2 regions of the Gordonia sp. SMJS1 genome follow, and region 1 is predicted to be linked to the other one. Evidence: predicted binding sites of a transcription regulator. Region 1 holds the regulator's gene; the other holds the start of a gene.
The links. Region 1 encodes LexA, which represses DNA repair genes until DNA is damaged. Its sites were predicted from a motif close to CGAACANNTGTTCG; they were not measured.
Positions count from the first base shown of each region.

Region 2: a site for LexA is predicted at 1,567-1,580, ahead of QAD21_RS08770 (DUF222 domain-containing protein). Genes of this name have one in related genera too.

Region 1 covers NZ_CP123381.1:2,330,359-2,334,377, forward strand. The annotation lists gene QAD21_RS10660 (putative PEP-binding protein) at 1-1,564, shown strand, start outside; gene lexA (transcriptional repressor LexA) at 1,542-2,246, opposite strand; gene QAD21_RS10670 (LysM peptidoglycan-binding domain-containing protein) at 2,471-3,010, shown strand; gene nrdR (transcriptional regulator NrdR) at 3,110-3,610, shown strand; partial or broken gene hrpA (ATP-dependent RNA helicase HrpA) at 3,584-4,019, opposite strand, start outside.
Region 2 covers NZ_CP123381.1:1,916,986-1,921,004, forward strand. The annotation lists gene QAD21_RS08765 (hypothetical protein) at 1-16, shown strand, start outside; gene QAD21_RS08770 (DUF222 domain-containing protein) at 92-1,516, opposite strand; gene QAD21_RS08775 (hypothetical protein) at 1,661-2,578, opposite strand; gene QAD21_RS08780 (hypothetical protein) at 2,772-2,966, shown strand; gene QAD21_RS08785 (hypothetical protein) at 2,966-3,301, shown strand; gene QAD21_RS08790 (hypothetical protein) at 3,414-3,776, opposite strand; gene QAD21_RS08795 (acetyl/propionyl/methylcrotonyl-CoA carboxylase subunit alpha) at 3,878-4,019, opposite strand, start outside.

The DNA of each region.
Region 1 (4,019 bases):
GCGCTTCGCCACCGCGGCCGGCGCCGTCGCCGCGCGGCTGCGCACGCGCGCGTCGCAGAACACCGGGGTGACGGCCGAGGTGCTCGCCGCGACGGCGGGCCTGGCCGAGGACCGCGGCTGGATCGGTGCCGCGACCGCGCTCATCGGCAAGGGCGCCCCCGCCGAGGCCGCTGCCGTCGCGGCCACCGAACAGTTCGCGGCGGTGTTCACCAAGCTCGGCGGACTGATGGCCGAGCGGGTCACCGATCTCAACGACGTGCGCGACCGGGTCCTCGCCGAACTGCTCGGCCTACCCGAACCTGGTGTGCCCACTCCGGAGGTGCCGTCGGTCCTGCTCGCCGACGACCTCGCGCCCGCCGACACCGCGGGCCTCGACCCCACGAGCACCATCGCCCTCGTCACCCGCCTCGGCGGACCGACCAGCCACACCGCGATCATCGCGCGCCAGCTGGGGATCCCGTGCGTGGTGGCGGTGGCCGACCTGGACGAGATCGAGCCCGGCACAACCGTTCTCGTCGACGGCAGCACCGGGCGGATCGAGGTGGAGCCCGATGCGGAGGCGGCCCGGGCTCGCGTCGACGAGGATCGGCGGCATGCCGCACTCGTCGCCGGCTGGACCGGTCCGGGGCAGACCGCCGACGGGGTGGCCGTGGCGGTGCTCGCCAACGTCGCCGACGGATCGTCGGCACGCGCCGCGGCCGGGTACCCCGTCGAGGGCGTCGGGCTCTTCCGCACCGAACTCGCGTTCCTCGAGCGTGCCGACGAACCGTCGGTGGACGAGCAGGCCGCGATCTACCGGGAGGTGCTCGATGCGTTCGACGGGCAGAAGGTGGTCATCCGCACCCTCGACGCCGGGTCCGACAAACCGCTCCGGTTCGTGACCCATCCCGACGAATCGAACCCAGCGCTCGGCGTGCGGGGCGATCGGATCGCGCTGGCGCACCCCGAGATCCGCGCGCATCAGCTCGACGCGATCGCGCAGGCCGCGTCGGGGTCGGCCGTCGCGCCGTGGGTCATGGCGCCGATGATCGCCTCGCCGGCGGAGGCGCGCACCTTCGCCGCCGAGGTCCGCGGCCGTGGTCTGGTCGCCGGGGTGATGATCGAGGTGCCCGCGGCGGCGATCCTGGCCGAAGCCGTCCTCGCCGAGGTGGACTTCGTGTCCATCGGCACCAACGATCTGACCCAGTACACGATGGCGGCCGACCGGATGTCGGCCGATCTCGCCGGACTGACCGACCCGTGGCAACCGGCCGTGTTGAGCCTCATCGCGGGTGTCGCGGCAGCGGGTGCACGTCAGGGAAAGCCGGTCGGGGTGTGCGGCGAGGCCGCCGCCGATCCGAACCTCGCCTGCGTGCTCGTCGGTCTCGGGGTCACCTCGCTGTCCAGCGCGCCGGCTGCTGCGGCGGCCGTGGGGGCCCGGCTCGGCGAGGTGTCCGCACCGGACTGCCGGGCCGCCGCCGAGGCTGCCCTGTCCACCTCGGATCCCGCCGCGGCGCGCGAGGCGGCCGCGGCGGTGCTCGACGGTTCGGTCGGTGGAGAGGTCAGACTCGCCGCATCACGGTGACGACCTTGCCGAGGATGACGGCATCGTTGCCCGGGATCGGATCGAACAGTTCGTTGTGCGGCATGAGCCAGACGTTCGGGCCCTGACGCTTGAAGGTCTTCACGGTGGCCTCGCCGTCGATCATGGCCGCGACGATGTCGCCGTTGTCGGCGACGTTCTGCTGCCGGACCACGACCCAGTCGCCGTCGCAGATCGCGGCGTCGATCATCGACTCGCCGACGACGCGCAACAGGAAGAGCGATCCCTCGCCGACGAGCTCACGGGGCAGTGGGAAGACGTCCTCGACGGCCTCCTCGGCCAGGATCGGACCGCCGGCCGCGATACGGCCGAGAACCGGCACGAAGGTCGGCTCGGGAAGCTGGCCGGCCGTCGGGGTGTCCGGCGACGGGGTGTCACTCGGGGCGATGTTGACCGCACGGGGACGGTTCGCGTCGCGCTTGAGCAGCCCCTTGCGTTCCAGCGTCCGCAACTGATGGGCCACCGATGACGTCGAGGCCAGGCCGACCTCGTCGCCGATCTCCCGGATGCTCGGCGGATAACCGCGCTCGCGCACCGAGCGGCGGATCACCTCCAGGACCCCGGCCTGTCGCGGGGTGAGTGAGGCCTCGGCGGCGGCGGCGTCGAACGGGGCCTCGTCGTCGGCGCCCCGCGCTCGGCCGCGCCTATCGCCGGTGTCACTCATGTTCGGTTCCTCTCGTCTTCGGAACGTGCTGGTAGATGGCTTGCGCCGGGTCCGAGCCTAGCGGAGTGCGACCGGCACCTCAAACATTTGTTCGATGTGTCGCGAGACTTTGTCGGGACGTCGTGCTACAAATTCGAACATCAGTGCATCGAACATCTGATCGATGTTCGAACACCGACCACCACACCCGCACGATCCCAGACACCCGAACACCGGAGGGCACCATGCGCACCGCCACTCTCGTCGCTCCCGTCCGCACCGACCGTCCCGACGCCGTCCGGCCGCGCACCGACCGCGCCGATCGCGTCCGGACCCGCGCCCCGCTGTCCGACGGCGGCCGACCGGTCGACAACCGGCCGGCCGGCACCCGGCCGCGGGGGGCATCGCCGGTGACCCCGCGGGTGGGCGGTACCCACTGTGGCTCTCCGGTCGGGGTCCGGGGACGTGGCCCGGTCGGGCCCGACGCGGCGGTGTTCCGTCGCCGCCGCCGCACCGCGGTCGCGCTCCTCGCCGGTGTCGGGCTGGCGTTCGTCGTGTGGGTGTTCGGTGTCGTCGGCCAGAATTACTCGGACTCGCTGACACCGTCCGCCGTGAGTTCCGAGGTCGTCCATGTGCGCTCGGGGGACTCGCTCAGCTCGATCGCCGGCCGGGTGGCACCCGAGATGCCGCGCGAGGTCGTGATCGACGAGATCGTCGCGATGAACGATCTGGGGTCGAGCGCGCTGCAGGTGGGCCAGCCCCTGCTCACCCCCCGGTACCGCTGAGGCCGGGCGGTATCCTCGATGTCACAGGGGCCGGCCGACAAGCGGCGGGGCGCACGCTTCGGGTGCGTTCCAGCGTCCCGCGACCTGCGTGAGGACACGATGCGCTGCCCCTTCTGCAAGAACGACGACACCAAGGTCATCGACTCGCGTGTCGCAGATGAAGGGCAGGCCATCCGCCGCCGTCGCTCCTGTGTTGAGTGCGGTCGCCGGTTCTCGACCGTGGAGAGCGCCGTGCTCGCGGTGGTCAAACGCAACGGCGTGACCGAGCCGTTCAGCCGGGAGAAGGTCATGCGTGGCGTGCGGCGAGCCTGTCAGGGCCGCCACGTCGCCGAGGACGCGCTCGCGCAGCTCGCCCAGCAGGTCGAGGACACGGTGCGCGCCAGTGGATCGGCCGAGATCCCCAGCAACGAGGTCGGACTCGCCATCCTGGGCCCGCTCCGCGATCTCGACGAGGTGGCGTATCTGCGCTTCGCCTCGGTGTACCGGTCGTTCGACTCGGTGGAGGACTTCCAGCGCGAGATCGACGACCTGAAGGCGGCATCGGGATCCGGGAGCGCGCTCGCCGAACCCGTGTCAGCCGAGTCGGTCCAGAGCTCGTAGGACCCGTTTCTCCGACACCGGGAACGCGGTGCCGAGACGCTGGGCGAACAGCCCCACGCGCAACTCCTCGACGAGCCACTGCGCTTCGTCGTCGACCACCGCCCGCCGGTGCTCGGGTACCTGTTCGAGGCGTTGGGCCCACCGTTCGACGACGCGATCGACGGCGGCCACCCCGGCCTGGTCGCGTGCTGCGGACGCGGGTAGTGCCTCCAGACGTGCTTGCGCGCCGTCGAGATAGCGCGGCAGATTCTCCAGGTGGCGTCGCGCGGTAGCCGCCACGAATCCGTCGAACACGAGGTGGGCGACCTGTTCGGCGACGTCGTCGGCAGCCAGCGAACCGGCGTGCCGGTCGATCGCCGCCCGCAGCGGGGACATCCGTTCGAGGGCTGCGACGGCCAGCGAGAAGTAG
Region 2 (4,019 bases), 410 kb from region 1:
GGCGCAGTTCCAGTGAAGCCCGTCGATGACGACGAAGACACTGCGAGCAGAGGCACGAAGCAGCCTGATCCGGCCACCGGAAGGGGTGTTGTTAGCGACTAGCGAGGTTGCGTGCATCGGTCGGGCCGCCGCGCCGCGGGTCGGTGTGGTCGAACGGTTCGGTGTGGTCGAGGTCGATCTGCCAGACCGGGGCGTTGCAGCCGGGGAAGGTGCAGCACAGTTCGCCGGCACGCACCAGGGCCTGGAGCTTCTTCGACGGGGTGTACCGCGTTGTCGAACTGTCCGCCTCGGGAGGCGATACCGGTGGCGCGTCGGGCGCGGCGGGGTTCGGTGCGGGATGGATGTAGGTGCGTCGGGCTTCGGCGAGCAGCTGCCGGGCGGTGTCGGCGTCGAGGATGCCGTGGCGGTCGAGGAATGCGGGGTCGTTGTCTAGACCGATCAGGGTCGACAGGTTGACCACGATGTGAAAGGTCGCGCGCGGCGCCGGCGATGACGACGGCGACGCGTCCGGACCCGGAGGGTCGGCGACAACCGTGTCGCTGTCCGGGGTGTCGGTGTCATCGTTCCCGGAGTGGCGCGCGGGTGCCTCAGTCGTGTGGTCGGCGGTGTCCACTGTCGCTGCGTCGACGTCGCCGGTGGTGTTGGCTTCAATGTCCATTGCGGCAGGTCGGCAGTCGTCGCATTCGCACGCGATAGAAGCTTCGCCCCGCGCGAGCGCTTTCAGAGCATCGACTCGGCGGTTGGCCAACTTTCGAGGGTCACCGGCGTGGACCGCGGTGGCCATCGCCGTCAGGCGGGCGTCGAACTCGGCGGAATCAGCAGTGGGCAGCGTGCCGGAGATCCGGGACTGCCCGGGTGTGAACCGGTCGGGGGTGACGGTCACCTTGCGGTCGGATTTCACTCGCTCCTTGCGTCGGCGGATCGCGTCGGGTGCCCACTTGGCGACGATGGAATCGACCATGGCGGTGAACCGGGCCGTGGACATCGGTGCGCGGGCGAAGATCGCCTCGGCGAGATGGGCGTCGACGGTCTGCATCTCTTCGTCGTCGGTGATGAGGTCGGTGCGTTTGAGGGCGATGAGGAAGCGGCGCTTGTCGATTCGACCGCACGCGAGTGCGTGTCCGGTGAAGGAGAGTCGGTAGCGCAGTGCGTCGCCGGCTTCGATGAGATCTTTCGCCTCGGCCGGCGTCACGGTGAGGGTGGCACCGACTTCGGCGATGGCCTGTTCGAGACCGTTGGGCCCGAACTGCTCGTAGGGATTCTCACCAGCGGCCACCCGCGCGGACAGGTGCTCGAAGGCTTCGATGGAGTCGAGTTCGCCGCTGTGCGTCTCGGCGCGCCGCTGCGCGTAGTCCATCTCGCGTTCGTCGTGAATGAGGCTGGCAACGACCATCATTCGATGCGCCGACGCTGCCGCCAAACCCGCGCAGTGGTTGAGGACCTCGACGAGTTCGGCAGCGGAGAGTTCATGGTCGGGACGAAAGCGCGGCTCGACCGACTCCTGTGATGGGTCCACAGATGTAGTGGACCCGGCCCCCGCCCCCGATGACATACCTCCACGATACTCGAATATATGTTCGAGTCAAGGGTGTATTTGTTTCTCCTTCGAATATCCGATGATGCAACCACGACGCACCGACAGGTCATCCTCAGATCGAGGTCAGCGATGTCCGCGTGGCAGGCCGATGCGGATCAGGCGTGGGTCCTGCGTGATCTCGCGTACCTCGAATGTCGGGTCGATCTCCTCCGCCACCCGATCGACGATCAGAGAACCGTTGCTGTCGAACCCGATTCGGTGGTGAGTCAACCTGGTCGTGAACTTCCAGACGGCCATCGCTTCGACCTCAGTGGTGACCGAGTCTTCGCATCGGACACAGTCGAGTGCTGCGTCACTGTCCGGATCGTCGGCGTGTTCGTCGCATGGCTCCCAGTCCGAGGTGACGAGGTATCCGGGGTCCCACAGGGAGCCCTCCGTCGGCGGCCATTCCACCGAGTACCACTCGCCGGCAGCGATTCCGTACGTTCCGATGGCCTCGTCGAGCACGGCCTTGCGGTCGGCTTCGGTCCATTCGATCCGGGGTGGAATCGCCACGTCCTCGATGGGGTCGATTCCGGCGTAGTCGGCGGGATCGCCGAGCAGTTCGGTATCGGTGGCCTCGTGCTGCGTTGCCCGACCGACGGATTCATGTGTGTCGAGCACTGCGGCCTCGGCTGTCGCAGCGTCGATATCCGCTGCCAGGTAGGCGGCGGAGTTCATCCGCTCATGAACCGCTCTCGCCGGGATCCGCGAGACGAGTTCGTCGACCACCGCTTGCTCGGCGTCGTAGAGCGCTCCGGATGCCAAGCGGAGTGCCGTCTTCCCAACCGGCACAGAGATTCCCGATGTCCGGCAGTCCCACAACTCGGCGGCGATCCGATCGCGCCGGTCGACCAACTCCCACGCGAGAGCTCTGGCTGATTCGCCGGATGTCGAGTGTGGGATCAGCGACTGCTCCTGCAACTCGGCGATGATCCGAGTGAACCGATCGGAGCCTTCGCCGGACGAGTCGATCCAGTGATCGTTCGTGAACGTGCCCAACGCGGCACCTCCTCCCTGACGTTCTGTCTCGGTCGTCCATTCCTACGCCGAGAACCTACTCGGGGCCAGTGACATCAATCGTGGGGTGACTCGTCGCAATCGGACGGCGATCGTTGTGGTGGATGTCGGTGCCGCGTCGCATTCTGGTGACGGAAGCCGACAGGTCAACTCGGCCGAACCGAGAGGAGGCGACATGGTGAACTCGAAAGCCCTCGCAGAATTCATTGATTCGGCCGAGGCCGGCGCTCGCGCGGGCATCGTGCGCGAGACCGGAGAGATGTGCCGTTCCCATCGACACCGCCATTCATCGTCTGCGATCGACTCGATGAGCCCACTGACGGGCGTGGATTTCGAGGGGCCCGCGGAGGCCGAGCGAGGCGTCGCCTGATGGCGCCCGAACCCGTCCGACTCCCCGCCGCGATGGCGTCCCCGGCAGTCGGCTGCACTGTGAACGCCGGCTGGTATCCGCTCTTGGTTCGCCTCCATCGCCGGCTCTCAGCCGTCACCGACGACTTCACCTACGCGCAGATCAAAGAGAAGTTCGGGGTTTTGCGCTGCTACCTCAATTACGGAAACTCGGTCGACGATTTCACGTGGAGCCTTTGCGAGCTCCTGGTCGACGCGACAACCGACGAGTCGAGCACCGTATGCGAATTCTGCGGCGACCGAGGAGAAACCCGGTACGACCTTTCCTGGATCAAGACGACCTGCGGAGATTGCTGACCGTAACGTTCGGCGGTGAGCAAGACCTGGGTCATCTGAAGCGGCGCGCAGATCGCCGAATGGACGAAGATCGCCCCGGGTACGACGAATGGTCGTGTGCTGACTCCGCGTCTCAGCCGATCCCGCGCGACAGCATTTGCCCGACAACCAGACCGAGTGCACCCTCGGCAAACCTCGAGACCGGCCCGACGGCGGTGTCCAGCGCCTCGTCGTAGCCGTCGCGTGCCTCGCCCCACAGGCGGCCCGACGAGCCGTTCGGCGTGACCCCGATCAGGGCGATGAGCTCACCGGTGGTGGGGATGCAGATCGCCCAGACGAATCGTGTCTCCGACTCCCAGTCACGCTGCGCCGCAGCGACGTACGCGGCGGGGTCGTCGACCTCGAGATGAGACAACGCCGGGACGTCGGTGATCCGCTCGTCCGCACGAAGCGCACGCAGATACCACGTCCCGGCGTTGATCTCGACTGGTTGCATTGCCTTGTTGTACGCCCGCCCTTCGAGGCTCGTCGCTTGCGCTCCTCGCACCTCAGGGAGCAGGGGCGCTCGCACCTCAGGCAGCGAGGGAGCGGTGTGTCTTACTTCAGCTCGAGCAGCACCGTGCCCTGGGTGACGGCAGCACCGGCCTCGATGGTGAGGCCGGTGACGACGCCGTCCTTGTGGGCGGTGACCGGGTTCTCCATCTTCATGGCCTCGAGGACGACGACCAGATCGCCGGCG